Regions from separate parts of the Pseudomonas helmanticensis genome, predicted to be linked through region 1. Evidence: predicted binding sites of a transcription regulator. Region 1 holds the regulator's gene; each other region holds the start of a gene.

Region 1 (5,144 bases):
GTGGAAATCGCCCGTGCCCTGGCGACTGCGCCGAAATTCATCCTGCTCGACGAACCGTTCGCCGGTGTCGACCCGATCTCGGTCGGCGACATCAAGCAGATCATCCACCACCTCAAGGCCAAGGGTATCGGTGTACTGATCACCGACCACAACGTGCGTGAGACGCTGGATATCTGCGAAACGGCCTACATCGTCAACGACGGTCAACTGATCGCCGAAGGTGACGCAGAAACCATCCTGGCCAACGATCTGGTCAAGGAAGTGTATCTGGGCCACGAATTCCGCCTGTAAGCGTGACAGTGCCCGGTGCCGCCGGAGCGCAGTATCGATTCAAGCGCGATTTAATACGCTTGATTGTTACAGCGCTCCAGGCAAACACGTCGCTTCAAAGGTGTTCACCGCTCGCCTGAGCAACGCGTCAATAAAGTTTTCTATCTTTTTATTGTTACAGCGCTCTAGGCAAACACTTCAGTTTCAGGCATATAATTTGCTTAAGTTTGGCGCTTCGGCGCCCTGTAGTGGATGGCGCGTAGCGCCGGCGAATAAGGTGTTAAGCCCCTGCCATGAAACCATCGCTAGTCTTGAGAATGGGCCAGCAGCTGACGATGACACCGCAGCTGCAACAGGCCATCCGCCTGCTCCAATTGTCGACCCTGGATCTGCAACAGGAAATCCAGGAGGCTCTGGAATCCAATCCGATGCTCGAACGCCAGGAAGAAGGCGAAGACTTCGACAATTCCGATCCGCTGGCCGACAACGCCGAACAGAAGCCCAACACCGAGATCCAGGAACCTTCCTACCAGGAAACCGCGCCGACGGTCGACAACCTCGAAGACGGCGAATGGAACGAACGCATCCCCAACGAACTCCCGGTCGATACCGCCTGGGAAGACGTCTACCAGACCAGCGCCAGCAGCCTGCCCAGCAGCGATGATGACGAGTGGGACTTCACCACCCGCACCTCCGCTGGCGAAAGCCTGCAAAGCCATCTGCTGTGGCAATTGAACCTCGCACCGATGTCCGACACCGATCGCCTGATCGCCGTGACCCTGATCGATTGCATCAACAATCAGGGCTACCTGGACGAAACCCTCGAAGAGATTCTCGAGGCATTCGATCCGGAACTGGACATCGAACTGGACGAAATCGAAGCCGTCCTGCACCGCATCCAGCAATTCGAACCGGCCGGTATCGGCGCACGCAACCTCGGCGAATGCCTGTTGCTGCAATTGCGCCAGTTACCTGCCAAGACGCCATGGCTGGCAGAAGCCAAACGTCTGGTTAGTGACTACATCGACCTGCTCGGCAGCCGCGACTACAGCCAGTTGATGCGCCGCATGAAGCTCAAGGAAGATGAGCTGCGCCAGGTCATCGAACTGGTGCAGAGCCTCAACCCGCGCCCAGGCTCGCAGATCGAGTCCAGCGAAGCCGAATACGTCGTCCCCGACGTCATCGTGCGCAAGGACAACGAGCGCTGGCTGGTCGAGCTGAATCAGGAGTCGGTGCCACGCCTGCGCGTCAACGCGCAGTACGCCGGTTTCGTCCGTCGCGCCGACACCAGCGCCGACAACACCTTCATGCGCAATCAGTTGCAGGAGGCCCGCTGGTTCATCAAGAGCCTGCAAAGCCGCAACGAAACCCTGATGAAGGTTGCCACGCAGATCGTCGAACACCAGCGCGGTTTCCTCGAATACGGCGACGAAGCGATGAAACCGCTGGTCCTGCATGACATCGCCGAAGCAGTCGGCATGCATGAATCGACGATTTCGCGGGTGACCACGCAGAAATTCATGCATACCCCGCGCGGTATTTATGAACTGAAATACTTTTTCTCCAGCCACGTCAGCACCTCCGAAGGCGGCGAATGCTCGTCCACAGCGATCCGCGCGATCATCAAGAAACTGGTTGCTGCGGAAAATCAGAAAAAGCCGTTGAGTGACAGCAAGATCGCTGGTTTACTGGAGGCACAAGGCATTCAGGTGGCTCGCCGCACCGTCGCCAAGTACCGCGAATCCCTCGGGATCGCGCCTTCGAGCGAACGCAAGCGGTTGATGTAAGCCACGTTACAGCGTTCCAGTGGCAGGCTTTTCGGCCTGCCGCTTTATGCACTGGCAACGAAGGAGAAGCTGTATGCAAGTCAACATCAGTGGACACCAACTGGAAGTGACCCAACCTCTGCGTTCCTATATCGAGGAAAAACTCCAACGACTGGAGCGACATTTCGACAAGATCACCAACGTGCAAGTCACGATGTGCGTCGAAAAGCTGAAGCAGAAAATCGAAGCCACCTTGCATATTCCCGGCAGCGAAGTGGTCGCAAACGCAGAAGATACAGACATGTACGCTGCGATCGACTCACTCACCGACAAGCTGGATCGCCAACTCAAAAAGCATAAGGAAAAGACCCAGAGCCTCCTCCAGGGCGCTACCGGTCGATAACCCCCCTAACCCATGATCCGACTTGAAAGTATCCTGACCCCCGGCCGTTCTCTCGTGAACGTGCCGGGCGGCAGTAAAAAGAAAGCCCTCGAACAAATTGCCAACCTGATCGCCCGCGAAGTGCCGGATCTGGAGATGCAAGATGTCTTCGAGGCACTGATTGCCCGTGAAAAACTCGGTTCCACCGGTTTTGGTAACGGCATCGCCATTCCACACTGCCGCCTCAAGGGCTGCGAAGCGCCGGTCAGCGCGCTGATGCACCTTGAAGCCCCTATCGATTTCGACGCCATCGATGGCGCTCCGGTCGACCTGCTGTTCGTGCTGCTGGTCCCCGAAGCCGCGACCGATGCGCACCTGGAGTTGCTACGTCAGATCGCCAGCATGCTGGATCGCAAGGAAGTGCGCGACAGACTGCGCAGCGCCCAGACTAACCAAGCCTTGTATCAGGTTGTCCTGGACGAGCAAAGCGGGCAGTAATCATGCGTTTGATCATCGTCAGTGGCCGTTCCGGCTCGGGTAAAAGCACCGCACTGGATGTCCTCGAGGACAACGGTTACTACTGCATCGACAATCTGCCGGCGGGATTGCTGCCGGAACTGGCCGAACGCGCCCTGATTCACACCGAACTGGCGCAGCCGCTGGTGGCCGTGTCGATCGATGCGCGTAACCTGCCAAGCCATCTGTCGCGCTTTCCCGAACTGCTTGAAGATGCCCGCAGCAAGCATATCCAGTGCGACGTCCTGTATCTGGATGCCGACGAGGAAACCCTGCTCAAGCGTTTTTCCGAGACTCGCCGCCGCCATCCCTTGAGCAATGCCAATCGCTCGCTGGCCGAAGCGATCCATGACGAAACCGCCCTGCTCGGCCCGATTGCCGACCTTGCCGACCTGAAAATCAATACCACCAATCTGAACCTGTACCAGTTGCGCGACACCCTCAAGCTGCGCCTGCTGAACCAGCCGGAACCGGGTACCGCATTTCTGGTCGAGTCATTCGGTTTCAAGCGCGGCATGCCGGTCGATGCCGATCTGGTGTTTGACGTACGCTGCCTGCCTAACCCGTACTGGAAGCCGGAATTGCGCGAGCAATCCGGTCTCGATGCTCCGGTGGCAGACTATCTGGCGGCGCAGCCGGAGGTCGAAGAGATGTTTCAGGACATCTTCACCTACCTGCACAAGTGGCTGCCACGCTTTGCCGCGAGCAACCGTGCCTACGTCACCATTGCCATAGGCTGCACCGGCGGGCATCACCGCTCCGTCTACCTGACCGAACGCCTGGGTCAGGCCCTGCAGAAAACCCTGAAGAACGTCCAGGTTCGCCACCGCGACCTCACTTAAAGGATTCACACCGCGATGCCTGCTCTGGAAATCGAAATCATCAACAAACTGGGCCTGCATGCCCGCGCGTCGGCCAAGTTCGTTGGCGTGGCCGGGCAGTATCCGGATTGCACGATCAGAGTGGGGCGCACGCCGGAGACCACGGTCGATGGCAAAAGCATTATGGCGATGATGATGCTGGCGGCTGGCAAGGGCACCAGGATTTATCTGAGCACCGAAGGTGAAAAGGATCAGGAAGCGCTGGATGCGTTGGTCGCGCTGATCAACAACTACTTCGATGAGGGTGGCTGATAACCAAAGTCAAAAGTTCGCAGCGTTCGGCAGCTCCTACATTGGAAGGCCGCGTGTGGTGTTAACCCGCAGCACATAACCCCATGTAGGAGCTGCCGCAGGCTGCGATCTTTTGATCTGCTTCAACCCAATGCCGTATCCATCACCATCATCAAACAAAACCCGCTCAACAAGCCAAGACTGGCCAGTTTGTCATGACCATTGCGTCGCGACTCGGGGATCACCTCGTGAGTCACCACCAGCAACATCGCCCCGGCAGCCAATGCCAGCCCTAACGGCAACAACACCTGCGCCAGACTGACCAGCCACGCGCATAACAGCGCAAATACCGGTTCGACCAGACCTGATGCCGCGCCGATCAGGAACGCCTTGACCCGCGACATCCCTGCCCCGGCCAATACCAACGCAATCACCAGACCTTCCGGCACATCCTGCAAGGCGATGCCCATGGCCAGGCTGTCCGCATCCGGCATGCCGCCGCCGGCAGAAACGCCGACAGCCATGCCTTCGGGGATGTTATGAGCAATGATGGCGAACACGAACAACCAGATGCGCGGCGGAATCACCGGGTGCTCGACGGTACCGACGAGCATTTCCGGGGAAGCGCCGGACACCCTGAGATCAACCAGATACAGACCGAATGCACCGAGCATGATGCCGAAGCAGATCAGGCCACTGGCACCCCACGGCGTCATGCCCAGGCTTTCGGCGGCAGCAATGCCCGGCACGATCAGCGAAAACGCCGTCGCCGCCAGCATCACCCCGGCGCCAAACCCCAGCAACGTATCGCTGAGCGCCTGCGGCATGCGCCGAATCACCAGCACCGGGACAGCGCCAAGCGCCGTGCCGAGGGCGCAGATCGCGCCACCCTGCAACGCCCGCGACAGCCGCGGTTCCAGATTCAGCCATTCCAGTCCGTGGGCGACCAGCAAGGTCACGCCCGCCAACAGCAATAGCGATCCCACTGCGTAACGAAACATACGCCCACTTCCGATCGCCAGTGTTTCAGTGCCCATAGTCAGCCTTGGATTGTTTTTATAGAAGACTTAAACCAGTGCCGCCTGATAGCGCGCAGCG
Region 2 (5,144 bases), 1.0 Mb from region 1:
TCTGCCCGCCTTCGCTCAAGCGCGGTTGCTCGATCACCGGCGCCGGGGCTGGCGTCGGTTTGATCGGGTTACCGTTCTTGTTGAACTTGCGCTCTTGCGGCTCGTCCGGGGTCTGGTCGTAAGCCGCTTGCTCGCGCTCGGCCTGACGCTGTTCCGGAGTACGACGCTCGCCAGTGACGAACTGATCCGGCAGCACTTTGATCAACAGCAGTTTGCACGGCAGCGCGCCGTTCCAGAACGAATACTGTTTGTGGCTGCGAATCCCCATGCGCTTGCCCAGGTCCGGCGCGCCGGTGAACACCGCCGCTTCCCAGTTCAGGCAGGCCTGACGCAGACGCTCGCCAAGGTTCTGGTAGAGATACAGCAGGCTGGCTTCGTCACCGAGACGCTCGCCGTACGGCGGGTTGCAGATCACCAGACCTTTCTGGTTCTGATCCGGACGCGGCTCGAAGGTCGCAACTTCGCCCTGGTAGATCTTGATCCACTCGCTCAGGCCGGCGCGCTCAACGTTGTTGCGGCCCGGCTGAATCAGGCGTGGGTCAGCTTCGTAGCCACGAATCCACAGCGGTGGCTTGGCCAGACCGGCAGCGGCGCGTTCAGCGGCTTCTTCGTGAAGTTTTTTCCACAGCGCCGGGACGTGACCGAGCCACGCAGTGAAGCCCCACTGCTCACGGCGCAGGTTCGGCGCCATATCGGCGGCGATCATTGCCGCTTCGACGAGGAACGTACCCACACCGCACATCGGGTCAGCCAGCGCGCCGCCTTCGGCAGCGATGCGCGGCCAGCCGGAACGGATCAGGATCGCCGCCGCGAGGTTTTCCTTCAGCGGTGCCGCGCCCTGCTGCAAGCGATAGCCGCGCTGGTGCAGGCTGTGTCCGGAAAGGTCGAGGGAGAGGATCGCTTCGCCGCGATCCAGGCGCAGGTGGATGCGCAGGTCAGGGTTGAGCTTGTCGATCGACGGACGGTCGCCCTGCGGGGTGCGCAATTTGTCGACGATGGCATCTTTGACTTTCAAAGCGCCGAAGTGAGTGTTGTCGATGCCCGAGCCGTGGCCGCTGAATTCAACGGCGAGGGTGCCGTCGTTGAGCATGTGATCCTGCCATTCGATGTCGAGGACACCGTGGTAGAGGTCTTCAGCGTCTTTCATCGGGAAACGCTTGAGCACCAGCAGCACACGGTTGGCCAGACGCGACCAGAGGCACAGGCGATAAGCGGTTTCCATGGTCGCCATGCCACGCACGGCGGAAGTGTGCTCGCGCGCTTCTTCAAGGCCAAGCCCGACGGCTTCCTCGATAAGCAGGCCTTCAAGGCCTTTAGGGCAAGTGAGGAAGAGTTCGAAACGGTCGGACATGGTATTTCCAGAGCCTTTGGCTAGTGAATCGGCAACGCATTGCCGATCCGGTTTTCAATCAGGCGCTTTTCTAAAAGAGCGCCCGCGTGGCACGAAGGTGTGCCGTTCCATCCCCGCTGCTCGGGTTAAAAGAGCTTAGATGCCGGGACAGATAAAAAAGTTGATGAAACAAAAAGTCTTAAAGCGACCCTTCGTCGCTTAGTACCCCAGCGCAAACGTGGGTCATTCTCACTAAAGAATTAAGCCCATCATCCAGCGCGGGGCCGATCATACCGGGGTTTGCTCAATAAACGTTCAATAAATACGCGGTTACTTATCGCTATAGCACCCTTTTCGTTACGTGCTTATGACAAAACGGTCATTCCATCGGTGTGACTCATTGGTTAGAACTGATCACAGGTTGACGTCGCAACGGCGTCAACACCTTGGCTCGCCACGCCGGCAGCGAGCCGCACCATGGCAGGTTGTTTTCTGCCCGACCTCGGTTGAGGTCAACGCGACACAAACAGTCAACAAGTGAGGGAAACACCCTATGAGAAGACTTAAGCGTGATCCGTTGGAAAGAGCATTTTTGCGCGGATATCAATATGGCGTTGGTGGCAAATCCCGTGAGCTTTGCCCATTTACTCTACCGTCGGTACGTCAAGCCTGGATTAACGGCTGGCGAGAAGGACGCGGCGACAACTGGGACGGTATGACCGGCACTGCGGGAATCCACAGACTCAACGAACTTCACGCCGTCGGCTGACACAGGGCATTAATTCCGACACGACAATCTGAATTTGTAACGAATTAACCACGCACGTCCTTCCCGGACGGCGGGCTACGGCCCAGGGGCTCCTTCGAGGAGCCCTTTTTTATGCCCGAAAACTGATGCACATCTCATGTAGGAGCTGCCGCAGGCTGCGATCTTTTGATCCTGTTTTTTAAAATCAAAATCAAGATCAAAAGATCGCAGCCTTCGGCAGCTCCTACATTGATCAGGTCAGCCTGGGTTATTTGCGTAGGGCGGCGATGGCGTCTACCGACTCGCGGATCAGTGCAGGGCCTTTATAGATGAAGCCGGAGTAGATCTGCACCAGGCTCGCACCCGCGAGAATTTTCTCCGCTGCATGCTTGCCTTCAGTGATGCCGCCAGCGGCAATGATCGGCAAACGCCCAGCCAACTCACCCGCCAGCACCTTCACGGTATTCGTACTCTTCTCACGCACCGGCGCGCCGGACAAACCGCCCGCCTCGTCGCCATGCTCCATGCCTTCAACGCCGACACGGCTCAGGGTGGTGTTGGTCGCGATCACCGCGTCCATGCCGGTTTCGATCAGCGCTTGCGCGACCTGCGCGGTTTCTTCATCAGTCATGTCCGGCGCGATCTTGATTGCCAGCGGTACATGCTTGCCATGACGCAAGGCCAGTTCGGCGCGGCGCGTGGCCAGATCAGCCAACAATTGCTTGAGCGAATCGCCAAACTGCAGGCTGCGCAGGCCCGGGGTGTTGGGCGAACTGACGTTGACCGTCACGTAGCTGGCGTGGGCATAAACCTTGTCCAGGCAGATCAGGTAATCGTCGACCGCGCGTTCAACCGGTGTGTCGAAGTTCTTGCCGATGTTGATGCCCAGCACGCCTTTGTATTTAGCCGCTGCCACGCGCGCCAGCAGGTTATCGACCCCGAGGTTGTTGAAACCCATGCGGTTGATGATCGCCTCGGCTTCCGGCAGGCGGAAAATCCGTGGTTTCGGGTTACCCGGCTGCGGACGCGGGGTCACGGTGCCGATTTCGACAAAACCGAAACCCAACTGTGCGAAGCCGTCGATGGCCGCGCCGTTTTTGTCCAGACCGGCCGCCAGCCCCACCGGGTTCGGAAAGTCGATACCCATGACGGTCACCGGCACGTTCGCCGGCGCCTTGCACAGCAAGCCATTGAGGCCCAAACGCCCACCCGCGCCGATCAGATCCAGCGACAGATCGTGGGAAGTTTCCGGGGAAAGTTTGAACAACAGCTGACGGGCCAGGGTGTACATGGGCGGCGATGACTCGGGCGGCGAAAAGAGGCGGCGATTATAGCCGGGCATGGGCCTGCGGCGCGAGGCGCACGCGTAAATCGCTGACGCTGGCATATGCCTTGCACTTTCTTCGTTATCAGCTCGCAGGCCAATGGCGGCAAACGGGCAAGGACAATGGCGTCGTCCCCGGGTTTTGCCTGCGCAAAGTCCAGGACGGCGTTTTTTTTGAGGTGGCGTTGGATGAATGAACCATCAGTGGGGCCGCTGGCCTGGGTCAACGGCAGCGATGCGCCGGAAAAAAGCGCGATCAACCTTGGTTTCATGGCCCTGAGCGATTGCGCTTCGGTCGTCGTCGCTGCCACTCAGGGCTTTGCTCAGCCCTATGGGCTGACCCTGAACCTCAAGCGCCAGGCTTCCTGGGCGAATCTGCGCGACAAGCTGGTCAGCGGTGAACTCGATGCCGCCCACAGCCTTTACGGCCTGATATACGCGGTGCATCTGGGCATCGGCGGCGTTGCCCCGACCGACATGGCGGTACTGATGGGCCTGAATCAGAACGGCCAGAGCCTGAATCTTTCACACGACCTGCAAAACCTCGGCGTGACCAGTCCTGAAGCGCTGGACCGGCACGTGCACCAAAGCCGCGCAAAACTCACCTTCGCGCAGACCTTCCCAACCGGCACCCACGCGATGTGGCTGTATTACTGGCTGGCGAGCCAAGGCATTCATCCGTTGCAGGATGTCGACAGCGTGGTTGTGCCGCCGCCGCAAATGGTCGCGCACTTGCAGGCCGGGCGCATCGACGGTTTCTGCGTCGGCGAACCGTGGGCTGCCAGCGCGGTGCAGCAGGATCTCGGCTTCACCCTCGCCACCAGCCAGACCATCTGGCCCGATCACCCGGAAAAAGTCCTCGGCTGCACCCGCGAATTCGTCGAGCAATACCCCAACACTGCGCGGGCGTTGGTGATGGCGATCCTTGAAGCCAGCCGCTTCATCGAAGCAAGCCCGGAAAACCGTCGCAGCAGCGCGCAATTGCTCAGCGCACAGGAATACCTCGACGCGCCCGTGGCCTGCATCGAACCGCGCTTTCTCGGTGACTACGCCGATGGCCTCGGCAATCGCTGGCAAGATCCGCACGCGCTGCGCTTTCACGGCAAAGGCGAAGTCAATCTGCCGTATCTGTCCGATGGCATGTGGTTCATGACCCAATTCCGGCGCTGGGGTTTGCTGCGCGAAGATCCGGATTACCTCGCCGTCGCCCGCCAGGTTCAGCAACTCGATCTCTACCGCGAGGCAGCCACGGCGGTCGGCGTTGCAGCGTGGGGAGCCGAGATGCGCAGCAGCCAGTTGCTCGACGGCAAACTCTGGGACGGTAGCGACCCGGCCGGTTACGCGCGCAGTTTCAAGCTGCACGCGTTGAACGACGACACCGCCCTTCTCGCCCATCGCTGACAGGAGACCGCGAACATGTTGCGCATTCTGCTGATCAACGACACGGCAAAAAAAGTCGGCCGCCTGAAAGCGGCGCTGACCGAGGCCGGTTTTGAGGTCATCGACGAATCCGGCCTGACCATCGACCTGCCCGTGCGCGTCGAAACGGTGCGCCCGGACGTGATCCTGATCGATACCGAGTCACCGAGCCGCGATGTCATGGAGCAAGTGGTGCTGGTCAGCCGCGACCAGCCACGGCCAATCGTGATGTTTACCGACGAGCATGACCCTGGCGTGATGCGTCAGGCGATCAAGTCCGGGGTCAGTGCCTACATCGTTGAAGGTATTCACGCACAGCGTTT
Region 3 (5,144 bases), 1.3 Mb from region 1:
TCCGGGCGTAGAACTCTGTTGTCAGCAATGCCATCGGAGCGATCCAGCCCCGCAAGGTATTTGTCTTGCAGGTGTGTCCCTGCAAAAGGACGATTTTCATGCAGATCGTGCTTCTTCGCGGCGTTGCGTAGCACAGTCCGCACAGTTCTTCTTCGTACCAGAACGCCAAGTCCAGCCCTTTTGCATCTTTGGTCTTCCAGTCCAAAACAGCGTCCCAGGGATACCCAACGGGGCCGGTCCACTGGTGGAACGCGTTGATTGCTACTGGAGTTATCGGATCGATCCTGAGTGATAGAGCATCAACTCCAGCTGCCAGGGCTTCTGGGTCCATGGACATTGTTTGATGTGCAAGTTTGCGCGATTCAGATTTGAGTGTCTGATTTCGAAGCTCGGTACCTTTGCCTTTTCTTCGCATCGTCTTGTTCTGTCGGGATCAATATGCAGACGATATCGAAGACATTGATGCTTACGTAATCAGACGTAGGGGACGGTCCTCGTAGGACTGGGCTTGCGTTAGTGAAGGACGTTGGAGATGGCCAGTTCAGGGTGTGAGAGGGCGGGGAGGCAATACTTTATACCGGTATGGATGAGGGTTTTGCGCTGCTCTCGATCGAAAATGAGCTTTGACTCCTGAGCGGTACTGAAGGATCCTCACGCTCGAGGACTGCAACTGCGCATTCGTCGGGACTGGGCACCAGTAAAAGCTCCCCCGCATTTTTGGCAGCAGAGAAAGCTGGTTTCTCTGAAGTAATGACGACGGGCTAGCCTGTCGGATTCTGAACCCAAGGCCGTAAAGTCGGGAGCTAAAGAATCGCTGCGACTACTCCTCCGAACAAAAAAAGGCGTCCTATGGACGCCTTTTTTATTTTTCACTCAGGACCTTCTACCGGCCAGCACGCCGCTTGGCTCAAGCGCTGGCCCACATGTAACAGCAACTTCAATAAATCGCCGTTGGTTGGCTGACATATTCCCAGTCAAACGGAGTGCTTCGAGGTGAAAATCAACAATCTGAAATAGCTTTTCCTTCCTCTTCTTATCCTTCACAGATACCTCCATCTTGATGGGCGTATTTCGTTTGCCAATGTAATGACATGCGTAAGGGCTGCGTAACTGGGCGCAGACGCTAATTTTTGTAGGGCCATGCCCTAATAGTTGTAGGACGCCGGCGAAACGGTTTTGATGGTCTTGTTTTCCTGAATCGGATGCTCCAGTTTGGCCACTCAAAACAGCCTCTGGAGGCGAAAAATGGACCGCAATGGTATGCGCCCGATTCATCCGGGCGAGGTTCTGAATAAGGAATTCATGGAGCCGTTGGGCATGACTGTCATGGATCTGGCCATGCCCACGAACTGGCCCGAAAGTAAGATCGAAAAGTTTGTGAAATGCCAGCTCGGGATCTGCGCCGATCTGGCAATCAGCCTTGCCACTCATCTCAACACTACGGCTGAGTTCTGGATGAATCTCCAAACGACTTACGATTTGCGCAGGGCCCAGCTCCGGCATGCGGGTTTATAGCGATTGCAGCATCCGTGAAGCCCTTTTCCACCATGGCCCCGTCATTGGGCGCTTGGTCTGTTCCCGTTCCACCATCATCAACGGCACATCCTGCAACCGTATCCACGGCTGATTATTCCAATGCAACAAACTCAACGTCATGTCCGGCCAACTGAGCAGGCTCAGGTGTGGACGTTCGCTTGTGGTGGGGTGTTGGGCGTCGCGCAGGGTAGGGATGACCTGGTGGGTGAGCCATTCGCGTAGCGCTCGGTATTCGGGGCAGTAGTGGTAGACGAGGAGGGCGTAGATGCCGGATTCGCTGATCAGCAGGGTGTTTTCGATCTGGTTGTGGATCAGGGTTTTACGGGTTTGGTATTGGTCGGGGTCGAGTTTTCGCAGCATGCGTTCGTTGAGGTAGATGTGCAGCAGGCGGCTCAGGTCTCGGGCGCAGAACCACGGTTGGTTCTGGATGAGGAGGGCGTGGAGGGGGAGTTTGTGGCGGGTGAAGATGTGCGGGGTCAGATAAGTCTCTTCTTGATTCATTGAGCAGTTCCTCTTGCTTAAGGGGCTGCCCTCAATCGTCGCCAAACGATTGGGTGGCAGTTGTACGCGGGTTGGCGAACCGGAGCAAAAGGAACCCGGCAGACCCGAAGGTCTCCCACGCACAACCGCCATGAAACGATGTGGCGGTAAATGTAGCCGCCATCATGGTTGTCGTGCGCCTTAAGCTGTTCAGGTCGCCAAACCCGGTGCTGAGCAATCAGCATCGGGTGAGCTTAGAAACCTGGGCTTTTCGGCGCAATCGGACGGCGGTGGTGCAGGTTGTAGGACGTTGCCTGGATGGTTGAAAGGCTGGAGATCAAAAGATCGCAGCCTTCGGCAGCTCCTACAGGGGGCGCGGATTATTCAGCGGGCGGTGTCAGCTTGGCTTCCATCTCGGCAACTTTAGCTTCAAGACTCTCAAGTCGAGCACGAGTGCGCGCCAACACAACCATCTGACTATCAAACTCTTCACGGCTGACCAGGTCGAGTTTGCTGAAGGCGCTTTGCAGCAGCATCTTGAACTGGCTTTCGATTTCGGCTTTCGGCAGCGGGGTGTCGCCGTTGAACAGGCGGGAGGCGGTGCCGCTCAGGGCGTCGAGGAAGTCTTTGGGCGCGAGCATGGTGGATGTCCTGGAAACAATGGCCGGCAGTGTATCACGCAGTGTCTATAGTCAATCTCGCGGTCAGGGATGCACGCTTTTCGCGCAGGTGGACGGACGGCGACGCACCGTTGTTGTGCGTATCCGCAGGGCCTTTTGCACGAGATGGCTTGCGGCAGCGGCCAAGGGATTGAAATCAGAGGTTTTTGGCGAGATGGCAAGCTTTCTGCTTAGTCACCTTCGACCCATGCACTGATGCAGTCGCTGTGACGAATGCAGTGCGGCAGACGAAGCGGGGAGTTTCGTCAGCAGCGGTTAGCTGGCGTCAGTCGGGCAGGTAAGGCCGACGATGCGTTACAAAGCCAGGCACTGCGCTTAGACTTGAGTCGGGTTTGTTTTCCTGGGGCAAGTCCACCAATTCGGGAGAGAGTTTCATGAAGCTAGTCACTGCCATCATCAAGCCGTTCAAGTTGGACGACGTGCGCGAGTCGCTGTCCGAAATCGGCGTGCAGGGCATTACCGTTACTGAAGTCAAAGGCTTCGGCCGGCAGAAGGGTCACACCGAGCTGTATCGCGGCGCGGAATATGTGGTCGATTTTCTGCCCAAGGTGAAAATCGACGTGGCCATCGACGACAAGGATCTGGATCGGGTTATCGAGGCGATAACCAAAGCGGCCAACACCGGCAAGATCGGTGACGGCAAGATCTTCGTGGTCAATCTGGAACAGGCGATTCGCATCCGTACCGGCGAAACCGATACCGACGCGATTTAACCGCCGCCACAAACCCCAACGCCCCAGGAGAAAACAATATGACTCTGCGTAAATTCGCAGGGCTAGGAGCCCTGTTGTCTATCGTAATGCCCGGCCTTGCTATGGCGGCAGACGAAGTGGCGGCCCCGGTCCTCAATTCCGGCGACACTGCCTGGATGCTCACCTCGACAGCCCTCGTGCTGTTCATGACCATCCCGGGCCTGGCGCTGTTCTACGGCGGCATGGTTCGCTCGAAAAACATTCTTTCCGTGATGATGCAGTGCTTCGCCATTACCGGTCTGATCAGCGTCCTGTGGGTCATTTATGGCTACAGCATCGCGTTCGACACCACCGGCATGGAGCAGGGCGTCGTCAACTTCAACTCCTTCGTCGGCGGTTTCGGCAAGGCGTTCCTCGCCGGCATCACGCCAGCCAGCCTGACCGGGCCTGCGGCGTTGTTCCCCGAGGCGGTATTCGTCACCTTCCAGATGACCTTCGCGATCATCACCCCGGCGCTGATCGTCGGTGCGTTCGCCGAGCGGATGAAGTTCTCCGCGATGCTGATCTTCATGGGCATCTGGTTCACCCTGGTTTACGCACCGATTGCCCACATGGTCTGGTCCGGTAACGGCGGCCTGCTGTGGGACTGGGGCGTGCTCGACTTCGCAGGCGGCACCGTGGTGCACATCAACGCCGGTGTGGCCGGTCTGATCTGCTGCCTGGTACTGGGCAAGCGCAAAGGCTTCCCGACCACGCCGATGGCGCCGCACAATCTTGGTTACACCTTGATGGGTGCAGCGATGCTGTGGGTCGGCTGGTTCGGCTTCAACGCCGGTTCGGCTGCGGCCGCTAACGGCACCGCCGGCATGGCGATGCTGGTTACCCAGATCGCTACCGCTGCGGCGGCACTGGGCTGGATGTTTGCCGAGTGGATCACTCACGGCAAACCTAGCGCACTGGGTATCGCTTCGGGTGTGGTTGCCGGTCTGGTAGCGATCACTCCGGCTGCCGGCACCGTGGGCCCGATGGGCGCACTGGTGATCGGTCTGGCCGCAGGTGTGGTGTGCTTCTTCTGCGCCACCACGCTGAAACGCAAACTCGGTTATGACGATTCCCTGGATGCGTTCGGCGTGCACGGTATCGGCGGTATCCTCGGCGCGATCCTTACCGGGGTCTTCGCTGCACCGTCGCTGGGGGGCTTCGGCACCGTGACCGACATTGCCGCACAAGTGTGGATTCAGTGCAAAGGCGTCGGTTTCACTGTCATCTACACGGCGATCGTTACTTTCATCATCCTCAAGGTCCTCGACGCCGTCATGGGTCTGCGTGTGACCGAGGAAGAAGAGTCGGTCGGCCTCGATCTGGCACAACACAACGAACGCGGCTACAACCTGTAAGTACGCGCAGCAAAAAAATTGCCCGGCTTGCCGGGCATTTTTTTGTCCGGGATTTGTCATTGAAGTGAAGGCTGAAAGGATTTTTCCTACGGCTTTGGTCGTGTTTACGGCGGGCGTTTTTCTGCGGCCAATGGCTTACATCATTGCAGGAATATTAGGGCCTTTGTTTTTTCCCAGAGCGCGCTAGAATGCGCCCCGAACGTGCGGAGAACTGTATGTGGCAACAGACTCTGATAACCCTGCGGGCACGGCCCCGGGGCTTTCATCTGGTAACGGACGAGTTGATCAAAGGCCTGCCTGAACTCAGGGCATGCCGGGTCGGTCTGTTGCATTTGTGGCTGCAGCACACCTCGGCGTCG

What was found. The regulator sigma-54, encoded in region 1, starts transcription at its own class of promoters, with help from an activator protein. The targets are predictions, from matches to a motif close to ANTGGCATNNANNTTGCTNT.
Region 2: QOL84_RS10040 (CmpA/NrtA family ABC transporter substrate-binding protein) is a predicted target of sigma-54. The motif match lies at 3,458-3,477, and genes of this name have one in related genera.
Region 3: glnK (P-II family nitrogen regulator) is a predicted target of sigma-54. The motif match lies at 2,850-2,869, and genes of this name have one in related genera.

What each region holds. Positions count from the first base shown of each region.
Region 1 covers NZ_FXUY01000001.1:3,281,899-3,287,042, forward strand. Annotated here, with positions in the region: gene lptB (LPS export ABC transporter ATP-binding protein) at 1-291, shown strand, start outside; gene QOL84_RS14810 (RNA polymerase factor sigma-54) at 564-2,057, shown strand; gene hpf (ribosome hibernation-promoting factor, HPF/YfiA family) at 2,131-2,439, shown strand; gene ptsN (PTS IIA-like nitrogen regulatory protein PtsN) at 2,452-2,916, shown strand; gene rapZ (RNase adapter RapZ) at 2,919-3,776, shown strand; gene QOL84_RS14830 (HPr family phosphocarrier protein) at 3,792-4,067, shown strand; gene QOL84_RS14835 (ZIP family metal transporter) at 4,190-5,083, opposite strand; gene QOL84_RS14840 (superoxide dismutase) at 5,114-5,144, opposite strand, start outside.
Region 2 covers NZ_FXUY01000001.1:2,286,004-2,291,147, forward strand. Annotated here, with positions in the region: gene rlmKL (bifunctional 23S rRNA (guanine(2069)-N(7))-methyltransferase RlmK/23S rRNA (guanine(2445)-N(2))-methyltransferase RlmL) at 1-1,351, opposite strand, end outside; gene rmf (ribosome modulation factor) at 1,884-2,099, shown strand; gene QOL84_RS10035 (quinone-dependent dihydroorotate dehydrogenase) at 2,347-3,369, opposite strand; gene QOL84_RS10040 (CmpA/NrtA family ABC transporter substrate-binding protein) at 3,592-4,803, shown strand; gene QOL84_RS10045 (ANTAR domain-containing response regulator) at 4,819-5,144, shown strand, end outside.
Region 3 covers NZ_FXUY01000001.1:4,614,922-4,620,065, forward strand. Annotated here, with positions in the region: gene QOL84_RS20520 (N-acetyltransferase) at 1-415, opposite strand, end outside; gene QOL84_RS20525 (HigA family addiction module antitoxin) at 1,246-1,515, shown strand; gene QOL84_RS20530 (BRO-N domain-containing protein) at 1,510-2,037, opposite strand; gene QOL84_RS20535 (accessory factor UbiK family protein) at 2,397-2,657, opposite strand; gene glnK (P-II family nitrogen regulator) at 3,071-3,409, shown strand; gene QOL84_RS20545 (ammonium transporter) at 3,448-4,785, shown strand; gene QOL84_RS20550 (secondary thiamine-phosphate synthase enzyme YjbQ) at 5,001-5,144, shown strand, end outside.